Regions from separate parts of the Lysinibacillus sp. FSL W8-0992 genome, predicted to be linked through region 1. Evidence: riboswitches for the same ligand, from Rfam matches in the RefSeq annotation. Region 1 holds a riboswitch; each other region holds the start of a gene.
What was found. Region 1 has a riboswitch for S-adenosylmethionine ahead of NSQ74_RS01415 (O-acetylhomoserine aminocarboxypropyltransferase/cysteine synthase family protein). Riboswitches for the same ligand answer to the same signal wherever they lie in the genome.
Positions count from the first base shown of each region.

Region 2: linked by a shared signal. The riboswitch ahead of metK (methionine adenosyltransferase) and the one ahead of NSQ74_RS01415 (O-acetylhomoserine aminocarboxypropyltransferase/cysteine synthase family protein) in region 1 are both predicted to bind S-adenosylmethionine.
Region 3: linked by a shared signal. The riboswitch ahead of NSQ74_RS17120 (YezD family protein) and the one ahead of NSQ74_RS01415 (O-acetylhomoserine aminocarboxypropyltransferase/cysteine synthase family protein) in region 1 are both predicted to bind S-adenosylmethionine.
Region 4: linked by a shared signal. The riboswitch ahead of NSQ74_RS06230 (bifunctional homocysteine S-methyltransferase/methylenetetrahydrofolate reductase) and the one ahead of NSQ74_RS01415 (O-acetylhomoserine aminocarboxypropyltransferase/cysteine synthase family protein) in region 1 are both predicted to bind S-adenosylmethionine.

Region 1 covers NZ_JBBOZQ010000001.1:341,677-349,449, reverse strand. Annotated here, with positions in the region: gene NSQ74_RS01440 (hypothetical protein) at 1-1,429, shown strand, start outside; gene NSQ74_RS01435 (hypothetical protein) at 1,477-1,902, opposite strand; gene chrR (class II chromate reductase ChrR) at 2,105-2,836, opposite strand; gene NSQ74_RS01425 (succinate CoA transferase) at 3,147-4,667, shown strand; gene NSQ74_RS01420 (glycerol-3-phosphate acyltransferase) at 4,883-5,524, opposite strand; SAM riboswitch class I at 5,682-5,795, shown strand; gene NSQ74_RS01415 (O-acetylhomoserine aminocarboxypropyltransferase/cysteine synthase family protein) at 5,909-7,210, shown strand; gene NSQ74_RS01410 (hypothetical protein) at 7,617-7,773, shown strand, end outside.
Region 2 covers NZ_JBBOZQ010000001.1:1,900,316-1,908,088, reverse strand. Annotated here, with positions in the region: gene NSQ74_RS09530 (gamma carbonic anhydrase) at 1-375, shown strand, start outside; gene metK (methionine adenosyltransferase) at 737-1,933, opposite strand; SAM riboswitch class I at 2,189-2,307, opposite strand; gene pckA (phosphoenolpyruvate carboxykinase (ATP)) at 2,510-4,096, shown strand; gene NSQ74_RS09515 (alpha/beta hydrolase) at 4,200-5,156, shown strand; gene NSQ74_RS09510 (alpha/beta hydrolase family protein) at 5,380-6,156, opposite strand; gene NSQ74_RS09505 (NUDIX domain-containing protein) at 6,140-6,607, opposite strand; gene NSQ74_RS09500 (helix-turn-helix domain-containing protein) at 6,665-7,225, opposite strand; gene NSQ74_RS09495 (L-lactate permease) at 7,459-7,773, shown strand, end outside.
Region 3 covers NZ_JBBOZQ010000001.1:3,399,360-3,407,132, reverse strand. Annotated here, with positions in the region: gene NSQ74_RS17135 (DMT family transporter) at 1-626, opposite strand, end outside; gene NSQ74_RS17130 (LysR family transcriptional regulator) at 761-1,636, shown strand; gene NSQ74_RS17125 (phosphopantothenoylcysteine decarboxylase domain-containing protein) at 1,734-2,408, shown strand; SAM riboswitch class I at 2,623-2,720, shown strand; gene NSQ74_RS17120 (YezD family protein) at 2,794-2,949, shown strand; gene NSQ74_RS17115 (flavin reductase family protein) at 3,163-3,651, opposite strand; gene NSQ74_RS17110 (hypothetical protein) at 4,294-4,833, shown strand; gene NSQ74_RS17105 (ABC transporter ATP-binding protein) at 5,033-6,190, opposite strand; gene NSQ74_RS17100 (PucR family transcriptional regulator) at 6,295-7,197, opposite strand; gene NSQ74_RS17095 (dihydrodipicolinate synthase family protein) at 7,557-7,773, shown strand, end outside.
Region 4 covers NZ_JBBOZQ010000001.1:1,283,499-1,291,271, forward strand. Annotated here, with positions in the region: gene hemG (protoporphyrinogen oxidase) at 1-921, shown strand, start outside; SAM riboswitch class I at 1,047-1,146, shown strand; gene NSQ74_RS06230 (bifunctional homocysteine S-methyltransferase/methylenetetrahydrofolate reductase) at 1,237-3,084, shown strand; gene metH (methionine synthase) at 3,077-6,508, shown strand; gene NSQ74_RS06240 (GNAT family N-acetyltransferase) at 6,735-7,235, shown strand; gene NSQ74_RS06245 (fatty acid desaturase) at 7,411-7,773, shown strand, end outside.

The sequences.
Region 1 (7,773 bases):
TATTGAAAGAAAGATTAAAGGTGTTTTATTTTTAGCAAGCTTAGTTGTTGGGGTCTATGTATTGTCCGCGCCACTGTGGAATGCTAACGATAAATTCAAATCAGCGGAAATGAAAGAAGAAGTTGAGATTAAGCCGTTTGATGAAACGCAAACACCAGCAAGTGTCCCACCTAAATTCGTCCGAAATAAAATGAAAAAAGCATTTGGGCAAGTACCGAATACAAGTTATTACGAGCTAGGACGTTTACAAATTCAAAAAGTAAATGGTGAGTATGTTTATATCGCACCAGTTGAATTTTCTGGTTTCTTTAAATGGATGAATGGTAAAACGACACCAGGTTATTTTACGATGAGTGCGACGGACTCAGCTGACAATCCTAAATTTATCCCGCAGGAAATGAAATACGTTCCTTCTGCGTTTTTAAATGCTAATTTAGAGCGTCATATACGCTTGCAACATCCATTCCTTATTTTCTATGGAGATGTTCAGCTAGAAATTGATGATGACGGTAAACCATACTATATCCGTTCTTATGGGGAATTTATTTCTGCACGAAATGGCTTTGATGTACAGGGCATTGTACTTGTAGATGCATTAACAGGTAAATCTGAGCTTGTAAAATTAGATGATGTTCCGGCATTTATTGATGGTGCCGTTTCACCAGAGACAGTAAGTTTACAAAATAGCTATTATGGAAAATACGTTCATGGTTACTGGAATAGTATGTTTGGTAAGAAAGATGTCAAATTACCTTCAGATGAAGGCACGGAATCAAATGTCAGCCCAATATTCGATGAGGCAGGCGATATGTATTATTTCACTGACTTCACAAGTCCGAAAGAGGGCGTGGATTCAATGCTTGGCTACTCATTAACGAATGCCCGAACTGGGGAAGCGACATATTACACAGGAAATCAAGATGAATCGTATATGGATTCACAAGGGAATTTGCAAATCATTGAAAAGAAATTTATTGAGAAAAAGTGGGCAGGAGAAATGCCTGTATTGTATAACTTTTATGGTGAGGCAAGTTGGTTAACAGCAGTGCTAGATGCTAATGGCTTCTTACAAAATTATTTCATCGTGTCCGCAGCAAATCCTGAAATTTCAGCTTATGCAACAACACCGAAAGAAGCATTGAAATTATATAAAACAGCACTTAGCCGTGGTGGAAGTACGGTAGATGGTAGTTCAAATGCAGAAGAGAAAAATGCAAGTGGAACAGTACTGCGCGTTTATAAGGAGCGCCTCGGTGACTTTACCATCGTATCGTTTTTACTGAATAATGGTGAAAATTATTTAGTAAGTGCAGAAACGGAGCCTCTTGCAATTTATTTACAAGAAGGTGACGAAGTAATACTAACTTATGGAAATACAGGAGAGCAATTTTTACCAGTACGCTCGCTAATAATTAAAGGCTTACAATAAAAAAAAGACGATCAGCACAATGAATTTTGTTGTCTTGATCGTCTTTTTTATGTAGTCTGATTCTCGATGTAACGTAGCAGCTTTTCTTTATGATTAGAAAAGAGTGTTGCGGCGTGATCGTTTAATGCGAATATCTCATGAATATAGCCTTGTAACAAATTATTTTCGTACTCCAAAGAATGGGCTGTTTCGTTTGCTATAATATGCTCCAATAAAAGTGTATGCAGCACAACCACTTCTAGGTTTTGAGTATTTGTCACAAATTTTAAGTTTAAAATGGTTGTATAGGAAACGAATTGATCGACATATGCAATAGCTTCTTTGTATTGATTGAGGTCGATATGTTGTTCAAGTCGCTTTCTTAAAAGTAAACACTCGTTATTTAAGTCTTGGATTTTTAAAAATAAACCTCTTACGCTTCTCTTATGTTGTTGTTCTAGGGTACGGGCAAGATGCTTATTAACAAAGGACATTTTTACAAAACTCCTTTCGAGATAGGGTCCTTCTATTAATATTAATGGAAATGTTGGAAAAGGAAAGAGTCTTTTCGTTTAATTTGTACCTGAATTTAACATATCAATCAAGTCAAAAATACTAGGTTGGCATTAAAAAAACGTTGAAAATATGAAAAAAGTGGAGTTATTATCAGACGATAGTAACCCCACTTAAGTAATGTTATTTCCAATTAAATCCTTTTTGTGCTAGGAAGCTATTAATGTGTGGACGACGCTGTTCAACTAAAAAATCAGCCATTTGCTTTGTCCAATTATCAATTTTACGATTTGAGGAACGACTATTGTAATATTCTTCCATTGTTTCATTATAAGCAGGTAACAGTTCCTCATATTTTTCCGTATTGTATGCATTTTCATGGAGGATAGCAGCCACTGGTAAACGAGGTTTAACCTCATTGCGTCGAGCTGGAACGCCTATTGTTAAACCGAACAATGGGAATACATAATCAGGTAAATTAAATAATTCACTAATTTCTTCAGGCTTATTACGTACACCGCCTATATAACAAATACCGTATCCCATAGATTCAGCAGCAATAACAAAATTTTGTGCAAATAATGATACATCCGCTACGCCAACAAGAACGTTCTCAGCCGAATCTGCAACAATATCAACGCCTTCTAATTTCCCTGCCATTTGTAGTCGTTTAAAGTCTACACAAAATACAAAAGCACCACCTGAAGTTTCGTATTGACGTGGATTTCCTGACAGCAAACCTAGCTTTTCTTTTTTCTCCTCGTCCGTTACCCAAATTACGCTATATGCTTGTACAAAGTGAGAAGTTGCTGCCATCTGTGCAGTAGCAATTAAATCCTCAACGATTTCTTTAGATATAGGATTCCCATCATAAATACGAACCGAAGAGTGGTTACGTAATAATTCTTTAACCATCTATAAAGTCCCCTTTTCCCAATTAATATACCAAGAGCATATCACGATTTATAGCTAAAATCGAATCAAATCCAATATAAAAGAGGGTGAACGTTTAAGATGAAACTATTTTCAAATAATTAAGACTAATACTTAATTCACTCGTAAAGTAAAATATTTTGTTAGATATAGCTTAAATGTTCTGAATAGTGTAAAATTATGTATGACGACAGGTTATTTATCTCCTGTTTTTTTACATTGGTTGGGTGTACCGATGTGAAGGACAAATAATCTAGTTGAAGTAAATAAATGTGGGATGGAGGAATAAGGAATGGATGAAAAGTTAGCAAAAAAGCTTCGTAATGAACAATTACGAAACAAAGTCGTATCAGCAGAAGAAGCAGCATCTTGGATTAAGGACGGCATGGTACTTGGTATGAGCGGGTTTACACGTGCAGGTGACGTAAAAGTGGTACCGCTTGCACTTGTTGAGAAAGCAAAAACAGAAAGCTTCAAGGTAGATGTATATACAGGTGCATCACTTGGGCCTGAAGTTGACCAATACTTAGCAGAAGCTGGTGTTATTCGCAAGCGAGGTCCTTTCCAAGGAGACGCAGGTATTCGAAACATGATTAATAGTGGGGAAGTTACTTATGTTGATGCCCATTTATCACACAATGCTGAATTAGTACGCCAAGGCATTATTGGTCCGATTGACTTCGCTATTATTGAAGCTGCTGCTATTACAGAAGATGGCTTATTGATTCCTACAACTTCAGTTGGTAACTCTCCGATTTTCGTACAAGAAGCAGACCAAGTTATCATCGAGCTAAACATAGCACAGCTTGATGCATTAGAAGGTGTGCATGATATTTTTGTTCCAGGACCACAAGGTAAACGTGATCCAATTCCAATGCTAGATGTGTCAGATCGTCTTGGTACAATTGGCATTCCACTAAATTTAGACAAAGTAAAAGGCATTGTTATTTCAGATATTTTAGATGCACCATCAATGATTGTTCCCGCTGATGAAGAAACAGATATTATGGCAAATCATCTACTGAATTTCTTAAGAGAAGAAATTAAAGTAGGTCGTTTAACTACGAGTTTACGCCCACTACAATCAGGTGTAGGTTCAGTAGCGAATGCTGTATTATTAGGTTTCAAAGATTCCGAGTTTGAAAATTTAGAAGTTTATTCGGAAGTACTACAGGATGCTGTATTTGAATTAATGGATGCTGGAAAAGTAAGCTTTGCATCTGCTACTTCTATTACCCTATCTGAAAAAGTAGGAAACCAAGTTTACGGAAATTTTGAAAAATATGCAGATAAATTAGTATTACGACCACAGGAAATTTCTAATCACCCAGAAATTATCCGTCGACTCGGCTTGATCTCTGTCAATACAGCGCTTGAATTAGATATTTATGGGAATGTAAATTCAACTCATGTTTCTGGCACAAAGATGATGAATGGTATTGGAGGTTCTGGAGATTTTGCTCGTAACGCACGATTAGGTATTTTCGTGACAAAATCGTATGCAAAAGGTGGAAAAATTTCTAGTATCGTTCCAATGGTTTCGCATGTAGACCATACCGAACATGATGTGGATGTTATCGTAACAGAGCAGGGCGTTGCAGACTTAAGAGGTTTAGCACCTAAAGAGCGTGTCGGTCTAATCATTGAAAACTGTGCGCATCCAGATTATAAAGAGCAATTATGGGCGTACTTTAATGACGCAAATGAAGCAACAGGTGGTCACCATACACCGCATGATTTAGAAAAAGCACTTTCTTGGCATGTGAATTTAGCAAAGAACGGTACAATGCTAGATCCATCATTTGCTAAATAATATATTTAAAAAGTGTTAGATTGACTGCTATCAATCTAACACTTTTTGCTATGCGTTGATGTCTGCTTCTGCGGATGCATTCCACGGGTACACAATCAGCCGTAATCGTCGCTGCCACGCTGTCAGTTGCGTCTTAATTTTGTACTGTAGCCGAGGAGTCACACCTCTCGTTACCACCAACTAGTGTCCTCAAAGATATGTCTCATCCTCTTGGTTTATGCTGACTTTTTAAAGGCAGATGTTACTTTCGGTTCTGTTCCTTGGAATAGCCTTTTAATATTTTCAATATGCAAAATGAACGCTATGCATAAAAGTAGAATGGAAATAATAGTTGGGCCAATTCCAGGTATCCATAAATAAGTTGCTGTACAAAATACAATATAAAATTCTAACACACCGACGATTAAATAGTTTGTAGCGAAAGATAAAATCACAAATAATATAAGTGCACATAAAGCAATTTTCCAATCGACAGCAAGTAAAATCCCAATAATGGAGGCAGTACCTTTGCCACCTTTAAAGCCCATATGGAATGGGAAATTATGCCCTAAAATAACACTAGCAGCCATTGTATAGATTAAGAGCCACGTTTGTATTTCGGTGAATTGTGATGCATTAGAAGAAAAGTAGTAGATGGCACAGAGAATAGCACCGACGCCTTTACCAATATCAATTAGCGCCACTAATAGGCCGTATTTCCAGCCAAGAGAAAGCGTTGCGTTCGAGGCACCAGCATTGCCATGACCAGTCTTTTTTAAATCTACACCCGATAGAAATTGTGCTACTTTAGATCCGTGGATACAGCCGATTAAATAACCGATGATAATAATAATAAAAAAAATAATGGCTTTTTCCATAAAAAATGCTCCTTTCATTTTTATTTTTTAATATAGTGTATGTGCTCTTATTACGTAAATTAGCAGACAGAAGTTTCAGAAAAAAATAAATTTTACTGTTGACAGAAAAAAAGTCTATGTTTATACTGTGTAACAACGATGGAAATTGAATCACATACTCTTATCAAGAGCGGCGGAGGGATAGGCCCTATGATGCCCGGCAACCAGTGAGTGACAAACTTGCTAAGGTGCTAATTCCTACAGATTCTTACTTGGATCTGGCAGATAAGGGGAGGAAAACTTGCAACCGCAACCCTCTTCTTAACTGAAGAGGGTTTTTGTTTTCTACACATAAATCCTCCTCATCTCCGGTACCATCGTAAAACCATTAAGGAGGAAGAAAATATGTCGAATTTCAAACCAGAAACATTACTATTACACGGTGGTCAAGAGCCTGACCCAGTGACAGGTTCTCGAACTGTACCAGTGTACCGTTCAACAGCTTTCGTATTTAAAGACACTGCTCATGCGCAACGTCTTTTTGCATTAGAAGAAGCGGGCAATATTTACACACGTATTACAAATCCAACTGTAGATGTTTTTGAAAAACGCGTCGCTTTACTGGAAGGCGGTACAGCAGCAGTAGCACTTTCATCAGGTGCAGCAGCTATCGCATTTTCAATTTTAAATCTAGCAAGTGCAGGGGATGAAATCGTAGCAGCAAGCTCTTTATACGGAGGAACATATAACTTATTAGCAAATACACTACCAAACTACGGTATTAAAACAATTTTTGTAGATGAAACAAACCCTGAGAACTTCCGATCTGCGATTAATGAAAACACAAAAGCAGTGTTTGCTGAAATTTACGGCAATCCAAGTTTAAAGGTTTTAGATGTAGAAGCAGTAGCAACGATTGCACATGAAAATGGCTTGCCATTAATTATTGATAGCACATTTGCTTCACCATATGGCGCAACGCCAATCGACTTTGGTGCAGATATAGTTGTTCACTCAGCAACAAAATGGATCGGCGGTCATGGTACAACTTTAGGTGGCGTTGTTGTAGATGCTGGGAAATTTGATTGGACACAAGGTAGATTCCCTAGATTTACAGAGCCAGACACATCGTATCATGGATTGCGATATGGTATTGATACTGCAGCTGCTGCATTTGCCACAAAACTGCGTGTGCAACTACTACGTGATTTTGGTCCAACATTAAGTGCTGATGCTGCCTTTAACTTACTACAAGGTTTAGAAACGCTTCATTTGCGTATTCCTAAACATAATGAGAATGCGTTAGCAGTTGCTGAATATTTACGTAACCACCCATCCGTGGAATATGTAAACTATAATGGATTAGAGGATTTTGCTTCCCATGACTTAGCGAAGAAATACTTGAAAAATGGCTTCGGTTCAGTGCTTACATTTGGCATTAAAGGTGGACGAGAAGCAGGGCGTCAGCTAATAGACAGCGTGAAACTATTCTCGCATGTAGCAAACGTTGGAGATGCAAAATCGTTAATTATTCACCCAGCATCTACAACCCATCAACAATTATCTGCTGAGGAACTAATCCAAACTGGCGTATCCGAGTCGCTCATTCGCTTATCAATCGGTTTAGAGGCAGTTGAGGATATTATTGCAGACTTAGAACAAGCAATTGCACAAGTAACACCTACTGAACAAAAAGTAGAAGCTTAATATAAATTGATAAATTAGGTTCATGTCGTAGCGTTAACGTATTTTCTCATTCGAAGTACCTCATTTGGTAATGCGTATAACGTTGCTACATCAATCATTACCTCATTCGGTAAGTTATCTGAAATTTCCTATAAATAATACCTAGTATTTTTATAAGTATTGTTGACTTGATTAAAACCATGCTATATACTAGGGATTAAGTTAAATGTTCGAATGGCTACCAACCTAGAACAATTTTAAAGATTGTCGATGTTACGTAATTCTAAATGCCGCTACAGTTTAGGTGGTAACAATTAATTTGTTTTCATAAGTGCTCCCCCACTTTTGAATAAATATATGAAAAGAGTGTAGCTACATAGCCAGTAGCTACACTCGCTTAAAAAAACTGATCGAAGGAGTGTTTTAAATGGGAAATGTTTATCGTGCACAAAATGTAACAGCTTATATAATTTATGAATTAAATGAAAGTCAACATTTTGTGAACAACCTATCCATTCAAAACTTACTTTCGACAGTTGAAACAAAATGGCAACAAACTTTTGGACATAGTGCTTTTGAAGAAA
Region 2 (7,773 bases), 1.6 Mb from region 1:
TCACCAACAATAATTGGTAAACGAGTAAGTATCCAAGATCTTTGCTGTCTACATCAAAGTCCAAAATATCCATTAATAATCGAAGATGAAGTAACAGTTGGACACCAAGTAACTTTACATAGCTGTACAATTCGAAAAAATGCATTAATAGGTATGGGATCAATCGTGTTGGATGGGGCAGAGATAGGAGAAGGTGCATTTATTGGTGCGGGTAGTCTTGTACCTCCAGGTAAAGTCATTCCTCCTAATTGCTTAGCATTAGGTCGTCCAGCAAAAGTTGTACGTGAATTAAATGCTGAAGATAAAGAAGACATGGAACGTATCGTTAGAGAATACGCCGAAAAAGGTCAATATTACAAATCTCTTCAAAAATAATGGATGCCCTAAAAATACGCGGGCTGCGATATAGGTGTAAGTGCTCTAGTAATAAACAAAGTTATATAGGATAAAAAATAAATTCGCGATTTCCTTCCAAGGTAAACGGAAAGACGCGAATTTTTTTGCAATCAATTACGCCTAGGCATCATTTCATCCAAATTTTTACAGTATGCTCGAAAAGCGCCTTAGAAAATCTATGACATCCGCCTAGGCCTTTAACTTGCTTCAGCATTCAAATCCAACCTTTAGAAGTGGGGTGTGAATGCTGAAGCAAGTTAGAAAGGGGCCATTACGTAGCCCCTTCACTAAAACATTTGCTTATGTTTACCACATATTCGAATGCTCTTTACAAAATAGCTTATAGACTTGCTTTTTCTCTTAATGCATCAGCCTTGTCCGTATTTTCCCAAGGCACATTTAAATCTGTACGACCAAAGTGACCATAAGCAGCCGTTTGTTTGTAAATTGGGCGACGTAGATCTAGCATTTTAATGATGCCTGCTGGACGTAAATCAAATAGTTCGCGAACCCATTGTACGATTTCGCTTTCGCTTACTTTTCCTGTACCAAATGTATCTACTGCGATTGATACTGGTTGTGCTACACCAATGGCATAAGCAAGTTGGACTTCAGCACGTTCTGCTAAACCTGCAGCAACAATATTTTTTGCCACATAACGAGCAGCATATGCAGCTGAACGGTCTACTTTTGTAGCGTCCTTACCAGAGAATGCACCACCACCATGACGTGCATAGCCACCGTATGTATCAACGATGATTTTACGCCCAGTAAGTCCAGCATCTCCTTTAGGTCCACCAATAACAAAACGACCTGTTGGGTTGATGAAATATTTCGTTTGAGCATCTAATAACTCACTAGGTACTACTGGTGCTATTACTAACTCTTTTAAGTCTGATTGAATTTGTTCAAGTGATGCTTCTTCATCATGCTGTGTTGAAATAACAATAGTATCGACACGAACTGGGATGTTGTGTTCATCATACTCAATTGTCACCTGTGTTTTACCGTCTGGACGTAAATATGCTAGTTCACCTGATTTACGTACTTCTGTTAAACGACGAGCTAATTTATGCGCTAAACTAATAGGTAATGGCATTAACTCAGGTGTTTCGTTACAAGCGTAACCGAACATTAAGCCTTGGTCACCTGCGCCAATAGCTTCAATATCTGCATCAGTCATAGAACCTTCGCGCGCTTCTAATGCTTGGTCTACACCTTGGGCAATATCTGGTGATTGTTCACCAATTGCAACTAGTACTGCTAAGTTTTCAGCATCAAAGCCATATTTACCGCGTGTATAGCCGATTTCTGCTACTGTATCACGCACGATACCTTTAATATCTACATAAGTAGAAGTAGTGATTTCCCCTGCTACTAATACTAATCCTGTTGTTACAGTTGTTTCACACGCTACACGTGCATTTGGATCTTCTTTTAAAATGGCATCTAAAATGGCATCCGAAATTTGGTCACAAATTTTGTCGGGATGTCCTTCTGTTACACTCTCTGATGTAAACAATCGACGGTTTGTCATTTGATTTTCCTCCTATTACTCTTACAAATAGCATTTGCGAAATTAATACGGTACTCATTACCCATGTCAAGTTCGCTCCTGAAGGATAGAACTTTCAAGCCGTTGTTGCTTTTAACATGAGGATTTCGAAAGATCCGTCATTATAATAAGGAAAGAATTGTATATACTTACCTTTACATTCATTATGAAAATAAAAAAAATCCTTTTCTCACGTACTTTACATGAGGAAAGGAATAATGACTTCGTAACCTTTCACTCTTATCGTTCAAGGGTTTTCCCCTTGCATCAGGTTGGCACCAGCGCATGTCGTGAAATAGTTCATGCAGGTTGCCGGGTTTCACAGGGCCTGACCCTCCACCAGCTCGGGATAAGAGTATCCGTTCAATTCCTCATCTTACGTAAAAGGTCGAACGTTGTCAATTATTTTATGACTTTTTGTTGAAAGTTATTTAAAACACGAAAATAATTTTTGAATTAGTATAGATTATTAAAGCAATTGTGTTATACTATTTTTGAAATTAAGAAAAACTCCCTCAAACTCAAGGGAATACTATAAAAAAGGATGGTATTTAATCGATGAATTCAGTAGAAATTGCAAACGAACTGAAGGAATTATTAAACGGCGGGAACATTAACGTTCAACTTTCAGTACCACAATTAGCGGAAAAAGCTACATCTCGTGGTGAGGCTATGTTAACAGTAGATGGCGCAGTTCGTGCAGAAACTGGCAAATACACTGGTCGTTCACCTAAAGATAAATATACGGTAGAAGAAGAAAGCACAAAAGATAAAATTGACTGGGGTAAAGTAAACCAACCAATTTCTTCGGAAGTGTTCGATAACTTATATGTAAAAGTAGTTAAATACTTAAAAGAACGTGACGAATTATTCGTATTCAACGGTTTTGCTGGTGCTGACAAAGATTCACAATTAAGCATCCAAGTAATCAATGAATATGCTTGGCATAATCTTTTCGCCCATCAATTATTTATCCGTCCAACACAAGAAGAATTAGCTTCTCATGTTGCTGACTTCACAGTTATCTCAGCTCCTAACTTTAAAGCAGATCCAGCTATCGATGGTACATCTTCTGAAACATTCATTATTGTATCACTTGAAAAGAAAATCATCCTAATCGGTGGTACTGAATATGCTGGTGAAATGAAAAAATCTATTTTCGGTATTATGAACTACCTATTACCACAACAAGGCATCCTATCAATGCACTGTTCAGCAAACGTAGGTGAAGCTGGCGATGTGGCATTATTCTTCGGTTTATCTGGTACTGGTAAAACAACTTTATCAGCTGACCCTGACCGCAAATTAATCGGTGACGATGAGCACGGCTGGTCTGACAACGGCGTATTCAACATTGAAGGTGGTTGCTATGCAAAAACAATTAACCTTTCTGCTGAAAAAGAACCTGAAATCTATAACGCAATCCGCTTCGGTTCTGTACTAGAAAACGTAGCTGTAGATCCTGAAACTCGTGTTTGTGATTACGATGATGTTTCATTAACAGAAAATACACGTGTTGCTTACCCTATCCAATATATTGAAAATATTGTTGATCCATCTGTTGCAGGTCATCCAAAAACAATCGTTTTCTTAACTGCTGATGCATTTGGTGTATTACCTCCAATCAGTAAATTAACAAAAGAACAAGCAATGTATCACTTCCTAAGTGGTTTCACATCTAAACTTGCAGGTACTGAACGTGGTGTAACAGAGCCAGAACCAGTATTCTCTACATGCTTCGGTTCTCCTTTCCTTCCACTTCCAGCAACTGTTTATGCTGAAATGTTAGGTCAAAAAATCGATGAGCATGGCGCACAAGTATTCTTAGTAAACACTGGCTGGACTGGTGGCGAATACGGTACAGGTAGCCGTATGAAGCTTTCTTACACTCGTACAATGGTACGTGCTGCAATCGATGGTAAACTAAACAACGTTGAAACGACTCAAGATGCTGTATTTGGCTTACACATTCCTACATCAGTTGAAGGCGTACCTTCAGAAGTGCTTAACCCACGCGATGCATGGGCAGACAAAGCTGCTTATGATGTAAAAGCTGCTGAACTTGCTGGTCTATTCAATGGCAACTTCAAGAAATTCTCAAATGTTTCTGAAGCAATCACTAAACTTGGTGGTCCATTAAAATAATAATGCGGCTAAGGGAACGATTTATTCGTTCCCTTTTTTTTACCCGTTTTTATAAAAAATACTCTTCAAATTTTTATGTTTTGGATAGTATTGGAGGATACATATGAAAAAAAAATACAAAATACTAGTTGGCATCATCGTTTCATTATTTGTATTGTTTATCGGAGCTGGATTTATTGCAGGCAATTACTTTTACAACTTGGCGTTAAATCCACAATCTGATAAATCAGCCGTTCTTGATGCACCACATAATTTAATTGATTCAAATCCGAATGAAGTGAAAGAGAAAGAGGCTCGTGAAACATGGTTTAACAGCCATTACGAAGAAACAACGATTCAATCCGTAGATCAACTAAAACTACATGCCTATTCCATTAAAAATCAAAATGATTCAAACAAATGGGCAATTATTTTTCATGGATATTCAAGTGATGGATTACAGATGACCAAGTATGCAAAACACTTCTATGATATGGGCTATAATGTACTTATTCCTGATGCGAGAGGTCATGGTAAAAGTGAAGGAGACTATATCGGAATGGGCTGGCATGATCGCTTAGATGTCGTGTCATGGATTGACAATACGGTTCAATTAAATAACGATGCAGAAATTGTCCTTTTTGGTGTTTCGATGGGAGGCGCCACAGTAATGATGGCATCTGGTGAAGAATTACCTACAAACGTTAAGGCAATCATCGAGGATTGTGGCTATTCTTCTGTTTGGGGCGAATTTTCTTATCAGCTAAAAGCGATCTTCCACTTACCAGCCTTCCCTATCATGTATTTTGCTTCAGCCGTAACGAAATTAAAGGCTGACTATACACTTGGTGAAGCTGATACGGTCAAACAAGTTGCAAAATCACAAACACCGATGCTATTTATCCACGGTAGTAACGACACATTCGTCCCTTCTTCAATGCTAAATGAAGTCTATGAAGCAGCCAATGTGCCTAAAGAAAAACTACTTGTTGAAGGTGCTGGACACGGTAGAGCCGAAAATGTAGCAGGAGCAAAATATTGGGAAGCAATCCAATCTTTTTTAAGCACCTACGCAAAATAATCGGTGCCAGTCACTCACACAATTTACTATTCTAGTCCTATTTTTTATAACTAACATAATAAAAATCCACGAACATTCCTATGGCAACACAAGTAGCCTAAGCCGCAACAACGGCACAGTTAGCGAGGTTGCGGCCTACCTTGTGCCCATGGAATGCGCAGTGGATTTTTATGATTTATAAGTGCCAGTCACTCAAACAATTTAAAATGTTCCTTTGCTATGATCATTGTTTCTTCATCCATTCGCACAAAGCGCGCACAGTTTCGCGATTTTGAGCAGGTGGATATTGATGTGCAAAACGGTAATCATACCACGTTTCAAACTTTTTATTGGCGTCCTCTAAGAAAAATACTAATTGCCTTGCATGTTCAATATCTACATTTTCATCACGATAGCCGTGAATAATAAGCACCGGTGCTGTAATGTGTTCAACTTCAAATAAAGGTGTACGTGCATCATAAGCCTCTGGTACACGATTAGGTGTCCCTCCAATTACGCGTTTCATCATACGACGCATATCTGTCCGCTCCCAATAAGTAGCTGTCGCATCTGAAACACCTGCCCACGTAACAACCGATGTAATATCTTTACGTAAAATTGCCGTCCACAGCGCCATAATACCTCCACGTGAAAAGCCAAACACATGAATATTATCATTGCAAAATTGCTTTAGCACATCTACTCCATGCACTGCATCATAACGATCCTGACCGGCAAACTCATCACGACCTTCTCCTCCTCTATTCCCTCGATAGTAAGGGGCAAAAACGATAAAACCTTGTGCGGCAAACTGAGCAACACGAGCTGGTCTCACCATGCCGATGCTTTGCATTCCTCCACGTAAATATAAAAACCCATCGTATGTACCTTCTGCCTTAGGCTCTGCTAGCAAGCCTTTAACCCGTAATCCAAGTGATAAATAAGTAATTTCTGATAAACGAATAGCTGGATTCGGTGAAGGGTATGGACGTTTTTCAACTATTTCACCATTGATCGTCATAACGCTTCAGCTCCTCTAGCATTTTTTGCATGCCTTCGTCCTTCATATGAAAGCTTAAATTTTGGTGACTTACAAACTCTTCATCAGTTAGCCAGACCATTCCCGATGTCTCCAAGTCAAACTCTACCTTCTCCTGACTTACAAATTGCGCAGTAAAGACTGTTTTACAAAACAATAGTTCACCATGGACAGCGTATTCTGCGAACCAACGAAGATTTTTCACATGTACACCTGTTTCTTCAAATACTTCTCTAACAGCAGCTTGTTCTAATGTTTCGCCAGGTTCTACCTTACCACCTGGAACTTCTACGCCACGACGCTTATGAATCGTGCATAACCATTTATTTTTATGCTTTAAAAAGATAAGTACATGCTTTGGCTCAACTTCAAACTCACCTCTTGTAAAGCTTAAATCGACTTGAAAACCATTTAAATCTGTAAATGAAAACATTCCATTCCACTCCTATTATTATATTGTAACGAATGTATTCATTACGTTCTGCTGACTTTATTTCATATACTGCGAGGAATCAATTACAAGGAAATAGTGACATTCTTCATTTGTTATATTGATAAATCGATGCTCTGTATCCGCTTCAAAAAAGAAGGAATCCCCTGCTGCTAATTCTTCATAAAAAGTGCCGCGTCCTAATTCAACACGTAACTTCCCGCTTTTAACAAAAATATACTCTTTTACGCCTGATTTATGTGCAGGAAATATACCCGATTCTTTATTGGCTGGAATGATATTTAAAACAAACTCAATGCCTCTAGAAGGAACGGAAGGTGATAATAAATGACGTTGAAACCCAGACTTTTCGTCGACATATATTGGGCGTTCATCTTTTCTTATAACTACAATATCCCTTTTTTCCTGTTGATCTAACAAAGCAGAAAGCGTTGTATTTAATGCCTCCGCAATTTGACAAGCTATTTGAATCGTTGGATTTTTTTCTTCTCTTTCAATTTGAGATAGCATCGAGGCACTCACGTTACTTACGACTGAAAGCTCCTGTAATGTCATCTTATTTTTTTTTCTAATAGCATTTACTTGCTTTCCAAATCCCATTATAAAAGCTCCTCTCACTACTTCGTTATTGTTCGTCCTACTATTATTTTTACTTTAGTGAAATTTTTATTTCAGAGATTGCCCTTCTACTATGATATTGTACATTATCTACAACAATCAACTTATAAGATGGTTCCCCTCAATACAGAAAAAATAACCAACATTACATATTTACACTTTAGTGAAAATAAAATATACTAAAGCGAATAAATAGTACATAGGAGTGTTGTTCAATGATAAAAGTCGTTTTAGCACTATTACCTTTAATTAGTATTTTATTTATGATATTCATTTTAAAAAAATCTTCTATTTTTACTGGCACTGTCGCTTGCATACTTACAACCGTTATCGCTATTTCTCCTGTATTTCACACCAGCGTCGTGTTGCTTCCTAAACCTTTCATCAAAAGTTTTCTTACAACAGTGCCAGTAATTTATATTTTATTTTTTGGCATTTTATTATTTCATTTAATGGAGAAATCAGGAGCGATACAAAAAATAGCTACTGCCATCGCCACCTCTACCGATGACAAAACGTATCAAGTGTTG
Region 3 (7,773 bases), 3.1 Mb from region 1:
GCAATCCATGAAGTAGTTGAATTCGGAAGTGTTGGTGCTTCAAAAAGTAGTGTTAAAACAAGCGCATAAATTCCAGCAAAACCGAGCTGGTAAATACCATAAGAAATCGATTCTACGCTACGTGTAAAATGACCGTTTAACAGTAAATAAATCGAATAACATAATGCCGCGATTGCAACTAATATATCGCCCATTTGAAATGTAAAAGAATGTTGAATAGTTAATACTGTAATACCAATCATCGTGCAAATAATTGCAAAACTTACTGCTTTTGATGGCAACTTTTTCTCGATAAAGCTACTGAAAATGGGCACTAAGACTACTGTAAGGCTTAAAATAAATCCTGCATTTGAAACAGAAGTTGTCTCTAATCCAAATAAGCTAAGTGCAAAGACAATGAATAACAGAAAACCTTGAATAGCTGCGTATTTCAATGTTTTGAAATTGACCTTTATCATACGTTTATAAAAAATAATGCCTGCTGCCAAAAATGCGATGATACAGCGTAACGCTACCACATTAAATACAGCTAATGTTTCAAGTCCCATTACCATAAACGTATAAGACAATCCCCAAAACATTGTAACTATGACCATTAATAAATTTGCTTTCCCTTGATTACTCATTATGCACCTTCTATCTCTGTGTACTAAAACAGTTTCATACTAAAATTTACTATATATCTTGTATTGTGATTAGTAAAACGAATGTTTATAATGATTAGTATTAAAAAAATTCATGTATATATGAGGGAATGTGAATGAGTTTAGTCAAATATGAGATTTTAAATAAAGTTGCAGAAGTTTCAAGCTTTACGAAAGCGGCTGACGCTCTTGGATTAACCCAATCGGCAGTTAGTCATGCTGTTTCCAGCTTAGAGAAAGAATGTGGATTTGCCCTTATTCATCGAAGTCGAACAGGTGTGACATTAACGAGCGAGGGACAAACAATGCTTCGGGCTATGCGAAATGTTCTTGATGCGGACGAATTATTACAACAAGAAGCGGCCCATATTCTTGGTGTAACCAGAGGGAAATTGCGAATAGGTGTTATTTCTAGTATTTCTTCCAACTGGATGCCAGAAATTATCCGTATTATGGACAATCAGTTTCCAGGTATACAAGTAGAGTTACGTGAAGGGGACTATTATGAAATTGAACAGTGGCTACAAAGTGGTGAAGTTGATGCTGGTTTTCTTAATGGTCAAAAATCGGAGCAATTTCAATTTATCGAATTGGTCCAAGACCCCCTTTTATGTATAGTTTCTGATCAAAGCTCTCTTTATAATCGTTCAGAAATTGATATTACTGAACTAGAAGACATGCCTTTTATAATGACATCGTATCGAGGAACTAATGATGTAAAAGTAATTTTAGAGCAGTACCATGTTAAACCGAATATTCGATTTGAGCTATCGGAGGAGGTTGGGATTATTTCGATGATTTCACACCATTTAGGCATTACAATTTTACCTCGATTAGTGATTAACCGATTACCGTCCTCATTAAGGGCTATCCCACTAAAGCAAGGTGGTTATCGTACGATAGGGCTAGCCATGAAACATCAAGCCTCACCAGTAACGAAAAAGTTTGCGGAAATTTTAAGTGTGTGGCTAAAAGAACAAAATAAGAAATAGGTTATTTAAGCTTTTTACGTTAAAATAGAACATGTAGATTGCTTATTAATTTGTTATTTTTCAAAAATGATAGTTTGAAAAGAAAAGGTGAGTGTGAGTGGGGACATTACAAGGAAAAACCGTACTCATTACAAGTGGGGGAACACTTGAAAAATGGGATCGTGTGCGAGGGCATACGAATTTATCGAAGGGGTCAATGGGCTGTTATTTGGCTGAAGCAGCTCTAGCCGCAGGTGCAGACGTCATCTATATGCATGGCTATTTTGCACAATTACCGATTAATCAAGATAAAATGCGTACAGTACGCTTTGAAGGTATTGAAGATTTAAGTGACAAGGTTCGTCATGCTGTACAAAATGAACAAGTAGACATCGTTATTATGGCAGCTGCAGGCTCTGATTGGGTCATTGATAAAGTATACGATCAATCGGGGAATTTAATGGAAGGTGCAGGGAAGATGCCGTCTGACGAGCCCCCAGTTATTCACTTTAAAAAAGCACCAAAAGTGTTAGGGCAAATAAAGGGTTGGCAGCCAAATGTCACTTTAGTAGGATTTAAGCTAGAGGCAACGGACGATGAGGAGTTTTTACTGTCCCGTGCACGTCTTCGTATGGAAACAGCCAATGCACAGTTGATGGTTGCCAATAGTTCACAATCTTTATATGGCGGACAAGAGCCACATTGGATTGTACCTGCACAAGGACAACCTATCAAAGTCATTGGTAAACAAGAAACGGCAAAAGTGTTAATGGAATTCTTACAAAACGAATAAAGAGCAGCTGTGTAGAATATATAATTCTGCACAGCTTTTTTATGTTTTGAACATTCATACTAATGCTTTCAAGATCTTAAGATTGGATTTTAAGAAAATTTAGAGCAATAAAAATGTACTTTTTTCTCTATTGCATAGTATTCAGCTAGGTTTTATAATATTTATATTGACAATAGGTTTTCTGAATTATAGAATTATTTCCAAGAAACGTAAACTCTTATCGCGAGAGGTCTGGAGGAATGAGGCATAATGAAGTCTCGGCAACTGAGTTAATCGGTGCCAACTCCAGCAAAGTTATCTGAGAGATAAGGGGAGGCATCAAATCGTCTTGATGCGTGGATCTCTTTTATACACAAAAGTATGAAAAAAAGAAGGGGTGTATCGTATGTCTCAACTGTCTAAGATTGATGATAAGAAATTAGAAGTTATTGCGAAGGCTATTCAAAATTTAGAATTTGGTGAAGTGCAAATTACAATTCAAGATGGAGTTATTGTCCAAATTAATCGACTGGAAAAACAAAGATTTCCTCAAAAAAAGTAAAGCTTTAAAAGAAGCATAGAAATTAACTCGGGACCAAATTTTAAGCTTATTGTCGCCACATAGTGTCCTGAGTTAATATGCAACATTCATGTACTTGATTCATGTTCCAATATTGTACGCATGTGCAGATTGTTCGTAATGAAAAAATATTATTAACGTACAAACAAAAAAAGTAGGCATCTCAAAATAAAATTTGAAATACCTACTTTTTTATTATTCGTAAAAACTCGTTGGGATTTGACCAATATGCCTACGATGATAAAGCAATGGCTCCTTCTGCGCATTATCAATTTCTAAAATATGACCAATGAAAATCGTATGGTCCCCTGCATCGATTTTTTTATACGTTTCGCATTGCAGCGTAGCTAAAGTATCATGTAATATTGGCAAACCATGTAAAGAATTAGACCATTTGACTTGCGCAAATCGGTCAGGGATTTTGCTTGAAAATACTGTACATAATTGTGTTTGATCGTTCGCTAAAATATTTACCGCAAATTTGTCCGTATTACTAAAAAGTGGATGCAGCTGCGATTTTTTGTCCAATGACCATAGGATAAGGAGCGGATCTATGGAAACAGATGCAAAGGAATTGACCGTTAAGCCAATCGGTTCATTAACATCGCTGTAAGCTGTGACAACTGTGACACCTGTTGGATAATTACCTAAAGCCTGTTTAAAAGCAGTTACTTTGTCCGTCATACAATCACCTCTTATTATTTTATGGAGAATACGGGTTGTTTGTTCTTGTAGCATTTTTTCTGGTGCTATTATGGATAGCCTACAAAATAATCCAGCAACTGTAAAGCTGATTAATAACGATTATTTTAAAAAAATCATCAATTGAAAGGATTTTTTTAATGCTTTTTAATGCTGATTATTACTTGGATATCCAGACTTCTACTTTATATTGTATCTTTAGTCATTAGTGTCAGTAGCAGTTATAGAGCCGGATGGAGATATTAAAGGGATAGATTATTTAGTTAAAATATCTAGTTTTTAAGAGGGGAATGACTTTAACGTTAAAATTTATTTAAAATTGATAGAGAAAAAATTGTATGGTAAAATCTAAGCAAAAATTTTTATCGTTAATATTCTGCATAACGGAACTATTTTTACTTTAATAAAAATAGCTTGATTTATTGATACTTTGCCTATTGAATGAGTTAAGTATTTTCAAATTACTTATGCCTAGGAGGTAGTTAGTGTTAATCGGTTGAAGGTTGTTAAATGTATTCCATCAGGACCATTATGAAATAAATGGTATACCAATACTCACGTACTAGGGATTAAAGATGGGCATATTAGACAACTATATCCAAAAAACTAATGTGAGGTGAATATATGATGGAAGTAGTAACAATTAATGAATTTGTTGTAAAAAGAATTATCGACGATTTGGAAGACGCAGTCAACAATCCTGATAAATATACGATAAGCATAAACGATAATTGGGATGAATTTGTTTCTTTTATCAATAACACTCAAAATAAATATATAGAAGAAGACGGTCTTCTTAGACTTGATGGTGGGTTATCGATTAAATGCTATAATAAAGAGATTTTAGGTGTTCGATATTGGGACTATCTCCCTGAGCTATGGGGATATATTGTCAATGTGATTGAAGATTACTTAGAGGACGGCATTGGGAAAAGTTATTTTCCTGATCAACCAGTTAAAATACAATTAAAGCAATTAAAAAATAAAAAAGTACAATTTTTATTTGATAACGACGATCATGTGTTAGAATTTGAACAAAAAATGCTATTAGGTATCTTTTTAAATCGTGCTGAAGTCTTTTTTACTGTTCTTGTAAAAGAACTTGATTTGACTAAATATAGCTACGAAATTGAAAAAATTCAAAAATTAAAAACCCAGATATGAATCAATTTATATTGAGTGCAACTAATCAAAAAGTGTTAGATTGATTGAATCAATCTAACACTTTTTCTATACCGTTGATGTCCGCTGCGGCGGTGTTTTCCGCTCAGCACAGTAAGCCATAACCCTCGCTATTGTGCAGAGTGCCTCCGCCTTTCATTGTGTGCTGTTATGAACAGAAGTCACCAACTTCGCTACCATCTTAGCCAACAACAACAGGCTTTTCAGTGCCTTCGTTGCCTTTGTTTTGTCCACTATTACCTGGAATAATACGTTCTTCAGTTTCTTTATCGAAGAAGTGTACTTTATTCATATCCAATGCCAGTGGCAATACTTGGCCTGGTTTAGCAGTGGCATTGGAATCTACACGTGCAATAAATTGATGACCTTCGATTTGTGAATAGAGCATAATCTCTGCGCCCATTAATTCAGCTACTTCAATTGTTACATCGACTCTTGAACCTGGAGTTGATTCGATAAATGCTTGTTCATCGTGGAAATCTTCAGGACGAATACCCATAATAACTTCTTTATTGTTATAGCCTTGCGCAAGTAAGTCTTTCATTCTTTCTTGTGGCACAGTAATGGACGTATTCCCAATGTGGAATTTGCCATCTGTAAGTGTACCCGTAAAGAAGTTCATAGCAGGGGAGCCGATAAAGCCGCCGACAAATACATTATTCGGTTGCTCATACACTTCTTTTGGTGCACCTACTTGTTGAATAATGCCATCTTTCATAACAACGAGGCGAGTAGCCATTGTCATGGCTTCTGTTTGGTCATGTGTCACGTAAATTGTCGTTGTTTGTAAACGTTGATGAAGTTTTGTGATTTCAGCACGCATTTGTACGCGAAGTTTCGCATCCAAGTTTGATAAAGGCTCATCCATTAAAAAGACTTTTGCATCACGAACAATGGCACGACCTAATGCAACACGTTGACGTTGCCCCCCAGAAAGGGCTTTCGGTTTACGATTTAAATATTCTTCCAGCCCTAAGATACGCGCTGCCTCGTTCACGCGGCGATTAATTTCATCTTTCGGTAATTTGCGCAGCTTTAAGCCAAATGCCATATTTTCAAATACGCTCATATGTGGGTATAAGGCATAGTTTTGGAATACCATGGCGATATCGCGATCTTTAGGCGCTACATCATTCATTCGCTTTCCATCAATGATTAAATCTCCCTCTGAGATTTCTTCTAAACCAGCAACCATACGCAATGTAGTAGATTTACCACAACCTGAAGGACCTACGAATACAATAAATTCCTTATCTTCAATATCAAGATTGAAATCCTTTACTGCTGTGACATTTTTGTCATAGATCTTAAAAATATGTTGTAATTTTAATTCAGCCAATTTCGCCATCTCCCTTATGTAAGTGTTTTTTTAGAGTATAAGAGAAAAATATGTAAAATGTATACGTATACATTACACAAAACATGTTTGGGCACATTGTACAACTATTGATAATTTTCTGATTTCAACAGTATCATTGCAAGAGAAACAAAAGCAGCGTTTGCAAAGGACCGAATATCTATACCAGTGTTTTCAATAAATTTGTCCAATCGATATTGCAGGCTATTGCGATGGATATAGAGCTTTTTTGCAGTTAAAGAAGCATTTAAATTACATTGCAAAAAAACTTGAATAGTATGAAGCATTTCTTGCCCTTCAATACTTTCTACAAAAAGATCGGACAGTATATCTTTTTTTACGAATGATGGTGAATGAATCATCAATAATGGAAAAGCTTCGTAAAATGTAATCGTCTTTTCACGATTTGCATAACGATGAATTGTGTTAAAGCATTGGAATTCATGGTCAAATTTTTCTTTCAATAAATAATTTGCTTGATGTAGTTGACCGATATAACTATAAATTTCAACAAAAAAATCACTAGTGAATGTATCACTTAGCTGATTAAACGACTCTTGATCGAAAACTACTTGTGGCTTTTCATCTATTATCATACCTTGTGTGTCATTGATCATTAAAATGATTGGTTGCTGAAATCCACCAGTAATCGCTTCTTTAAAGTTGTTAAAATCATCAATTGGTTGTTTCAGATAGAAATAAAAAAAGCGCAATGTTTTTACATCTTGTAAAAACGGTACCTCTTTTGCATCATTAAATAAAAAATCATACCACTTCTGCTGAATATTCGAATTATTTTGTTCGATAGTAAGATGCTCAACGGGAAGGAATAAAGTTTTTAATAGATTGTGTTCTGAATTGGAAAGGGCTGTTTTGCTAATCCCAAATTTCCTGCCATCTTCTGTTTGGAACCAATATCGATTATTATCTTGCGCATTATATGTAGTCGTAAAAGCTGTTTGAAAAAGATTTTCTAGTTTTTCAAGCATTTGTTTCTCCTTTTTAGACTGATTGTAAACAATTTTCAGCCTTACTGTAAAATAATATCGCCAATCATTATTTAATTGTTTTGATGAGAAGCGCTACATAACAGCTGTATTATGTTATTTAAAGTAGCAATTATAAGGTAATTCTTTTTTATGCATACAAAAGGTGAAATTTTTCTCCAAAAAATAAAAAAATAAAGAAAATTATTTACATTTTATTTTGAATTGTTATAATATTAATTGTAAGCGTTAACAGTTGGTGGTTTAGATTAAGGTCATGCATTGCTTACGAAGTACAGTAATTTTTTCGTGATGTTATGTCACATAAGGTTTTATTAAAATTAATTAGGTGGTGTTCAAAGTTGAATTTAGAAAAATATAAAGGTATCATTCCTGCTTTTTATGCTTGTTATGATGATCAAGGAGAAATATCTGAGAACCGCACAAAAGAACTTTGCGACTATTTATTCAACAAAGGCGTTAAAGGGCTTTATGTTGGTGGAAGTTCAGGGGAATGTATTTATCACAACCTTGAAGAAAGAAAAGCAACACTAAAATATGTGGCAGAACATGTAAAAG
Region 4 (7,773 bases), 940 kb from region 1:
GGTGAAGAGCTTGTGCAAAATCAAATAGCGCCAGTATTAGCAGGAGTATATTCTGGTGACCTACATCAACTTTCGATTGCTTCTACATTGCCGTACTTAATCGATTATAAAAATGAATACGGTAGCATCATCAAGGGGTTTGATGCAAATCGCGAACAATTTATGAAAGCTTCCAATAAAAAGTTTATTTCGTTTAAAAAAGGCTTATCATCTCTAATTGACCGTCTTGAAGAAACGTTAACAGAAGTAGAAATTATTAAAGGTGTAGCAACAACAAGTGTAAAGAAACATGAAGGGCAATATACAATTACATTAGCAAATAGTAGAAAGCTTGAGGCTAATCACGTTGTTCTAGCGTTGCCCAATGAAGCGGTGCAAAGCTTATTACAGGACCCATCGTTAGATCATTATTTTAAGGAATTTACTACAGCTTCTGCAATAACAATTTACTTAGGTTTTGATGTACCGGATGCAGTGCTACCAGCAGATGGAACGGGTTTTATTGTGTCACATAATTCAAATGTCCAATGCAATGCAGCAACTTGGACAAGTCGAAAATGGAAGCATACATCTGCTAATAGTAAATTGCTTGTACGACTCTTTTATAAGAGCATCAATCCTGCGTATGAAAAATTACGTAAGATGACAGATGAAGAACTAGCTGCTGTCGCATTAGACGATGTAAAGAAAAGTTTAGGGATTGATGAAAAGCCAACTGTAGTTAATGTTGCGAAATGGATTAATCAAATGCCAAAATACGATTTAGCACATCATGAGGCATTGAAGGGCTTAATAGCTGAGCTTGCAGAAAGGTATCCAAATTTATCGATTGCAGGCTGTTCTTATTTCGGAGTAGGCATTGGTGCTTGTATTCAAAATGGTAAAAAAATAGGCGAAGAGCTTGGAGAAAAACTAGTATAACGGTAAAACAAATGCGGAAATTTGATATTTTTCTGGAGAAATCTCCTTTGTTAAGTGAAATAGTCTTGACTCTATCGCCTGTAAACGATATGATTCTTTTAATTATTTGAAAAATTCATACTACATTCTTATCGAGAGAAGCCGAGGGACTGGCCCTATGAAGCTTCAGCAACCAACTAATGTCAGGTGCTAAATCCAGAAGACCTTTTTGGTCGAAGATGAGAAGGAAAAACAATTACGATTCGTTAAAGCCTTCTTTTTTTAAAAGAAGGCTTTTTATATTTTTGGATACAAGGAAAGTGAGGGTTACGTTTTATGGGATTGCTAGAAAAGTTAAAATCACATGTGTTAACTGCAGATGGTGCCATTGGTACTGTATTATATGGCTACGGCTTGGAGTACTGCCATGAAGAAATGAATGTACAGAGACCGAAGTTAATTGAAAAAATCCATAAAGAATATATTGCTGCTGGTGCAGATGTGATTCAGACAAATACTTACGGTGCTAATGCGATTAAATTAGCACGCTACGGTTTAGAATCGCGAGTTCAGCAGTTTAATGAAGCTGCAATCACGATTGCGAAACGTGCTGCAGCAGATGGCGGACAATTTGTGTTAGGCACAATTGGAGGCATCCGTGGTATTCGTAAAAGTGATGCAACGTTAGAGGAAATTTTATCGACAGTTGAAGAGCAAGCAAATGTGTTACTTGCAGGCAATCCAGATGGCCTTTTACTTGAAACGTATTATGATTTCGAAGAGTTAAGCGCAACGTTGAAAATGTTACGTGCCAAAACAAAGCTACCAATTATTGCGCAGGTGTCGATGCATGAACCAGGCGTGTTACAAAATGGAATGGCATTAAATCAAGCATTGCACGAGTTAGAGGCTCTTGGTGCAGATGTAGTAGGCGTAAATTGTCGTTTAGGACCGCATCATACAATTCAAGCATTTGAAGGAGTTGAGCTTCCTGAAAAAGCATTTATGTCTGCATATCCAAATGCATCCTTGCTAGATTTAGAGGATGGGCGTGTCGTATATGAGTCAGAAGCTGATTATTTTGGTCGTGCCGCAGTTGCACTGGTTGACCAAGGTGTTCGTTTAATCGGTGGGTGCTGTGGTACAACACCAAAGCACATAGCAGCAGCGAAAAAATATTTAGAAGAGTTAACACCTATTGAAGAAAAGTTAGCAAAGCCTGAAAAAGTACAGGTTGTACGTGAAGCAGAGCCTGCGACGTATGAGCCATTGCACGCGAAGGTAAAGCGCGAGCGTTCGGTTATCGTGGAGTTAGACACACCAAGGCATTTAGAAATTGACGGCTTTATTCAAGGTGCGAAAAAATTATATGAAGCAGGCGCTGATGTAGTGATGATGGCAGATAATTCACTTGCATCGCCCCGCATTAGTAATGTGGCAATGGGTGCGTTATTGAAGGAAACGCACGGTGTCCGACCGTTAACGCATATAACGTGCCGTGATCGTAATTTAATTGGATTACAGTCACATTTAATGGGCTTAAATGCACTTGGCATTCATGATATTTTAGCGGTTACTGGAGATCCGACTAAGGTAGGTGATTTCCCAGGAGCCACAAGCGTTTATGATGTATCTTCTATGGAGCTAATCCAGCTGATTAAACAGTTAAATGACGGTATTTCATTTTCCGGAAAGCCACTTCGTAAAAAGGCAAACTTCTCTGTAGCGGCAGCATTTAACCCAAATGTACGTGTACTAGACCGAGCAGTAGCTCGACTAGAGAAAAAAATAGAGCATGGTGCGGATTACTTTATTTCTCAACCAGTTTATACGAAAGAAAAAATCATTGAAATTTATGAGGCAACAAAGCATTTAGATGCACCAATTTATATTGGTATTATGCCAGTAACGAGCTATAAGAGCGCTGAGTTTTTACACCATGAAGTACCAGGTATCAAACTATCTGACGATGCACTGTCACGCATGAAGGCATGTGGTGAAGATAAGGAACGTTCAACATTAGAAGGGATTGCAATTGCTAAAGAGTTAGTAGAAGTAGCTGCAGAGTATTTCAATGGTATTTACTTAATTACACCGTTTTTACGCTATGATATGACGCTAGAGTTAATGAAATTTATTGAGCAATTGGATGAACAGAAAAAAGGGGTAAGTATAGATGGCTAAGCACTTGATTGAAGAGCAACTAGAGAAACGAATATTAATTCTGGATGGCGCAATGGGTACAATGCTTCAAAATGAAAACTTATCAGCAGAAGATTTTGGTGGCGAGGAGCTTGATGGTTGTAACGAGAATCTTGTATTAACTAGACCTGATGTGCTTGAAAAAGTTCACCGAAAATATTTAGAGGCTGGTGCGGATATTATTTGTACAAATACGTTTGGAGGTACGCCTCTCGTATTAAATGAATATAGCCTTGGGTCTAAGGCAGAAGAAATTAATAAACGTGCGGTAGAAATTGCGCGCAAAGTAGTGGATGAGTTTTCTACTCCAGAGTGGCCCCGTTTTGTTGCGGGAGCAATGGGGCCAACGACAAAAACATTATCAGTAACTGGCGGTATTACCTTTGATGAACTTGAAGAAAACTTTTATGTACAGGCAAAGGCACTAATCGAAGCGGGCTCAGACGTACTGCTTCTTGAAACAAGTCAGGATATGCTAAATGTAAAAGCGGGGACACTGGGGGTATCACGTGCGTTTGAGGAAACTGGAAAAGAACTACCTGTTATGATTTCAGGCACGATTGAGCCAATGGGCACAACGCTAGCAGGGCAAACGATTGAAGCCTTTTACATATCAATTGAGCATATTAAGCCGTTATCTGTCGGCTTAAACTGTGCGACAGGTCCAGAGTTTATGACAGATCATATTCGTTCGTTAGCGGAGCTTTCTACCGGCTATATTAGCTGTTATCCAAATGCTGGTTTGCCAGATGAGGAAGGTTGTTATCATGAATCTCCAGAAACTTTATCTCAAAAATTAAAAGGTTTTGCTGAAAAAGGCTGGCTTAATATTGTTGGCGGCTGTTGTGGAACAACACCAGCACATATTGCGGCAATCCGAGAGGTGCTGAAGGATGAAAAGCCGCGTCAATTACCGGAAAGTACACATGGTCATGTTGTATCTGGTATTGAACCTTTAGTATACGATGATTCGATGCGTCCGCTATTTATTGGGGAGCGAACGAATGTTATCGGCTCCCGAAAATTCAAAAATTTAATCATTGACGGTAAATATGAGGAAGCGGCAGAAATCGCACGTGCACAAGTGAAAAATGGGGCACATGTTATAGATATTTGCTTAGCGAACCCAGATCGTGATGAATTAGAGGATATGCGTGGCTTTATGCAGGAAGTTGTTAAAAAAGTAAAAGTACCGCTTGTAATTGATTCTACAGATGAGAAAGTAATTGAGGAAGCGCTGAAATTTTCACAAGGTAAAGCCATTATCAATTCTATTAATCTAGAGGATGGCGAAGAACGTTTTGACGCCGTAATGCCATTAGTGAAAAAATATGGTGGCTCTTTAGTTGTCGGTACGATTGATGAGCAAGGGATGGCAGTAGATCGCCATCGTAAACTAGAAATTGCCGAGCGTTCTTATCAATTATTAACAGAGAAATGGGGCTTAGCTCCAGAGGATATTATTTTTGACCCGCTAATGTTCCCAGTTGGTACAGGGGATGAACAATATATTGGTTCAGCACTTGAAACAATCGAGGGCATTCGTCTTATTAAAGAAAAACTGCCTCGCACGTTAACGGTTCTTGGCGTAAGTAATATTTCCTTCGGCTTACCACCAGTTGGCCGTGAAGTATTGAATGCTGTCTATTTATATCACTGTACACAGGCAGGCTTGGATTACGCGATTGTCAACACAGAGAAGTTAGAGCGTTATGCATCAATTCCTGAAGAGGAAATTAAGCTTGCAAATGACCTATTATTCAATACAAATGATGAAACATTAGCGGTATTTACTGATTTTTATCGTGATAAAAAGAAAGAGAAAACTGAAGCAGATATTCCGAAAACAGTGGAAGGACGCTTAGCTTATTATATTTTAGAAGGTACTAAAGAAGGGCTTATTGAAGATCTTGATGCCGCTCGTGAAATTTTTGACGCACCGCTTGATATTATTAATGGACCATTGATGGAAGGGATGGCTGAGGTTGGTCGCTTATTCAATGATAATCAGCTTATCGTAGCGGAAGTATTACAATCAGCAGGTGTTATGAAGGCGGCTGTAGCGCATCTTGAGCAATTTATGGAGAAAAATGAGGACAGCTCTGGTAAAGGTAAAATGGTGCTTGCTACTGTAAAAGGCGATGTGCATGATATTGGTAAAAATCTCGTAGATATTATTTTAAGTAATAACGGATATAAGGTGGTTGATTTAGGCATTAAAGTAACGCCATCACAGTTAATCGAGGCTATTCGCAAGGAAAAGCCTGATTTTATCGGTCTGTCGGGATTACTTGTTAAATCTGCTCAGCAGATGGTTATCACTGCCCAGGACTTTAAAGCAGCAGGTATTAATGTTCCTATATTAGTAGGAGGCGCAGCGTTGTCTCGTCGCTTTACTGAAACGAAAATTGCAAACGAATATGAAGGTCCTGTTATATACTCAAAAGATGCGATGCAGGGGCTAGAGCAAGTAAATCGTTTAATGGGTACAGAGACGCGAGAAAACTTTTTAGCTGAAATAGCAGACTCACGTCAAAAACGGTTAGAGGCTGATGAGAAACGTGCAGCGCGACCTGCGAAAGAAATTACTGTGAAGCCTGTACGTACAGTAAAAGATGCGACTGTGTTCCTGCCTGCGGATGTTCGTCGTCATGTGAAAAAGGATTATTCCGTGTCACATTTATATCCATATGTGAATATGCGAACATTGATTGGTCACCACTTAGGTCTAAAAGGACAAGTTCAGCAATTGCTTGATGCAGGAGATGAACGGGCAACAGAACTAAAACAACTAGTCGATGGTTATTTACAAAGTGACCTATTAAAACCTTCAGGCTTGTATCAGTTCTTCCCAGCGCAAGCTGATGGAGATGATGTTGTCGTTTATGATCCATCAGATAGTAAAACGGAAATTGAACGTTTTACCTTCCCGCGTCAGCAGGTTGAACCGTTTATGTGTTTAGCTGATTTCTTGAAAACAGTAGATAGCGGAGAGATGGATTATATTGCACTGATGGTTGTAACTGCTGGTCAAGGTGTTATGGCGAAAGCTCGTCAGTTAAAAGAGGAAGGGAAATTCCTTGAAAGTCATGCCCTTCAATCAACAGCTCTAGAGCTTGCAGAAGGCTTTGCAGAGCGTATGCATCAAGAAATTCGTGACCAATGGGGCTTCCCTGATAATACAGATTTCACAATGCGCGACCGTTTTGCCGCGAAATACCAAGGGCAACGTTTCTCATTTGGCTATCCTGCCTGCCCGAACTTGGAAGACCAAGAGAAATTATTTGGCTTATTAAAGCCTGAAGACATTGGGGTTCATTTAACAGAAGGCTTTATGATGGAGCCAGAAGCATCCGTATCTGCGATTGTTTTTGCACATCCAGATGCAAGATATTTTAACGTGTAATATAGATAAAAAAGGTTTATCTTTATGGAGAAGGTTTAATGCCAATTTAATAAAGTGAACGTCTACGTCTATGAGGGGTGTGTTGCGGATATTGAAATGGTGTGATCGTATGACCAATCAAAGCGCAATATGCCCTTTGTGGTGAGGCAAATTAAATAGTTGCATTAGGTACAACCCTGCCGTTATCGGTGGGGTCTATTTCTTTTATGGTGAGGACGTGAATAGGATGATTCGATTTATGGAAGAAAAAGATTTGCCAGAGGTTTTAGTTATTTATAATGACATTATATTAACGAGTAAAGCGGTGTATAGGTATGAGATACAATCGTTAGAAGAAAAGAAACAATGGTTTCAAGAGCAAAAGGCAGCTGGTAATCCATTGCTAGTCTATGTAGAAAACGGAGTAGTCGCAGGTTTTGCAAATTATAGTCAGTTCCGTCCTTACCCTGGTTATAAGTATACGATGGAGCATTCGGTATATGTGCACAAGGACCATTATAAGAAAGGCATCGCAACAAAGTTAATGCATCAGTTGATTAAGCTTGCACAGGAGCAAGGTGTGAAAACGTTAGTTGCTGGTATTGACGGAGAAAATATTGGAAGCATAAAGGCGCATGAGAAGCTAGGCTTTGAATATGCAGGAACAATTAAAAATGCTGGTTATAAATTTGACGAATGGTTGGATTTAGTATTCTATCAACTACATTTACCTGGACCACAAAAGTAGTGTGAATGGGCTTTAATGATAAAAACGTATGCATAGTGGGGAGTAAAAATCTTACTTGGCTATCGTAGATGTGTATGACAAATGTCATGCGCTTTTCATGATGTTTGCGTCTGTTGCTAGTTATACTCTTGTTTTATGATGAGGTCATAAGCAAAAGGAAACGAGGGAAAAGGGAATGGCAACAGATAAAGAAAAAACGAAGAAATTGCGCCAAGATGTAGCGCCATTTGCGAAATCAGATACAGGTAAAAGTATTTTTCAAATGGTCAATACAATTGTTCCGTTAATTGTCCTATGGGTTGCTGGTTATATGTTAGTGGATGTTTCGCCATGGTTAACTGCTGGTTTAAGTATTATTTCTGCTGGATTTGTCGTTAGAACATTTATCATTTTCCATGATTGTACCCACGGTTCATTTTTCAAAAGTAAAAAAGCAAACGACTGGGTTGGCTTAGTAACTGGGGTAATTACATCTTTCCCATATGAAAAATGGAAGCGTGAGCATACAATCCACCACGCAACAAGCTCGAACTTAGAT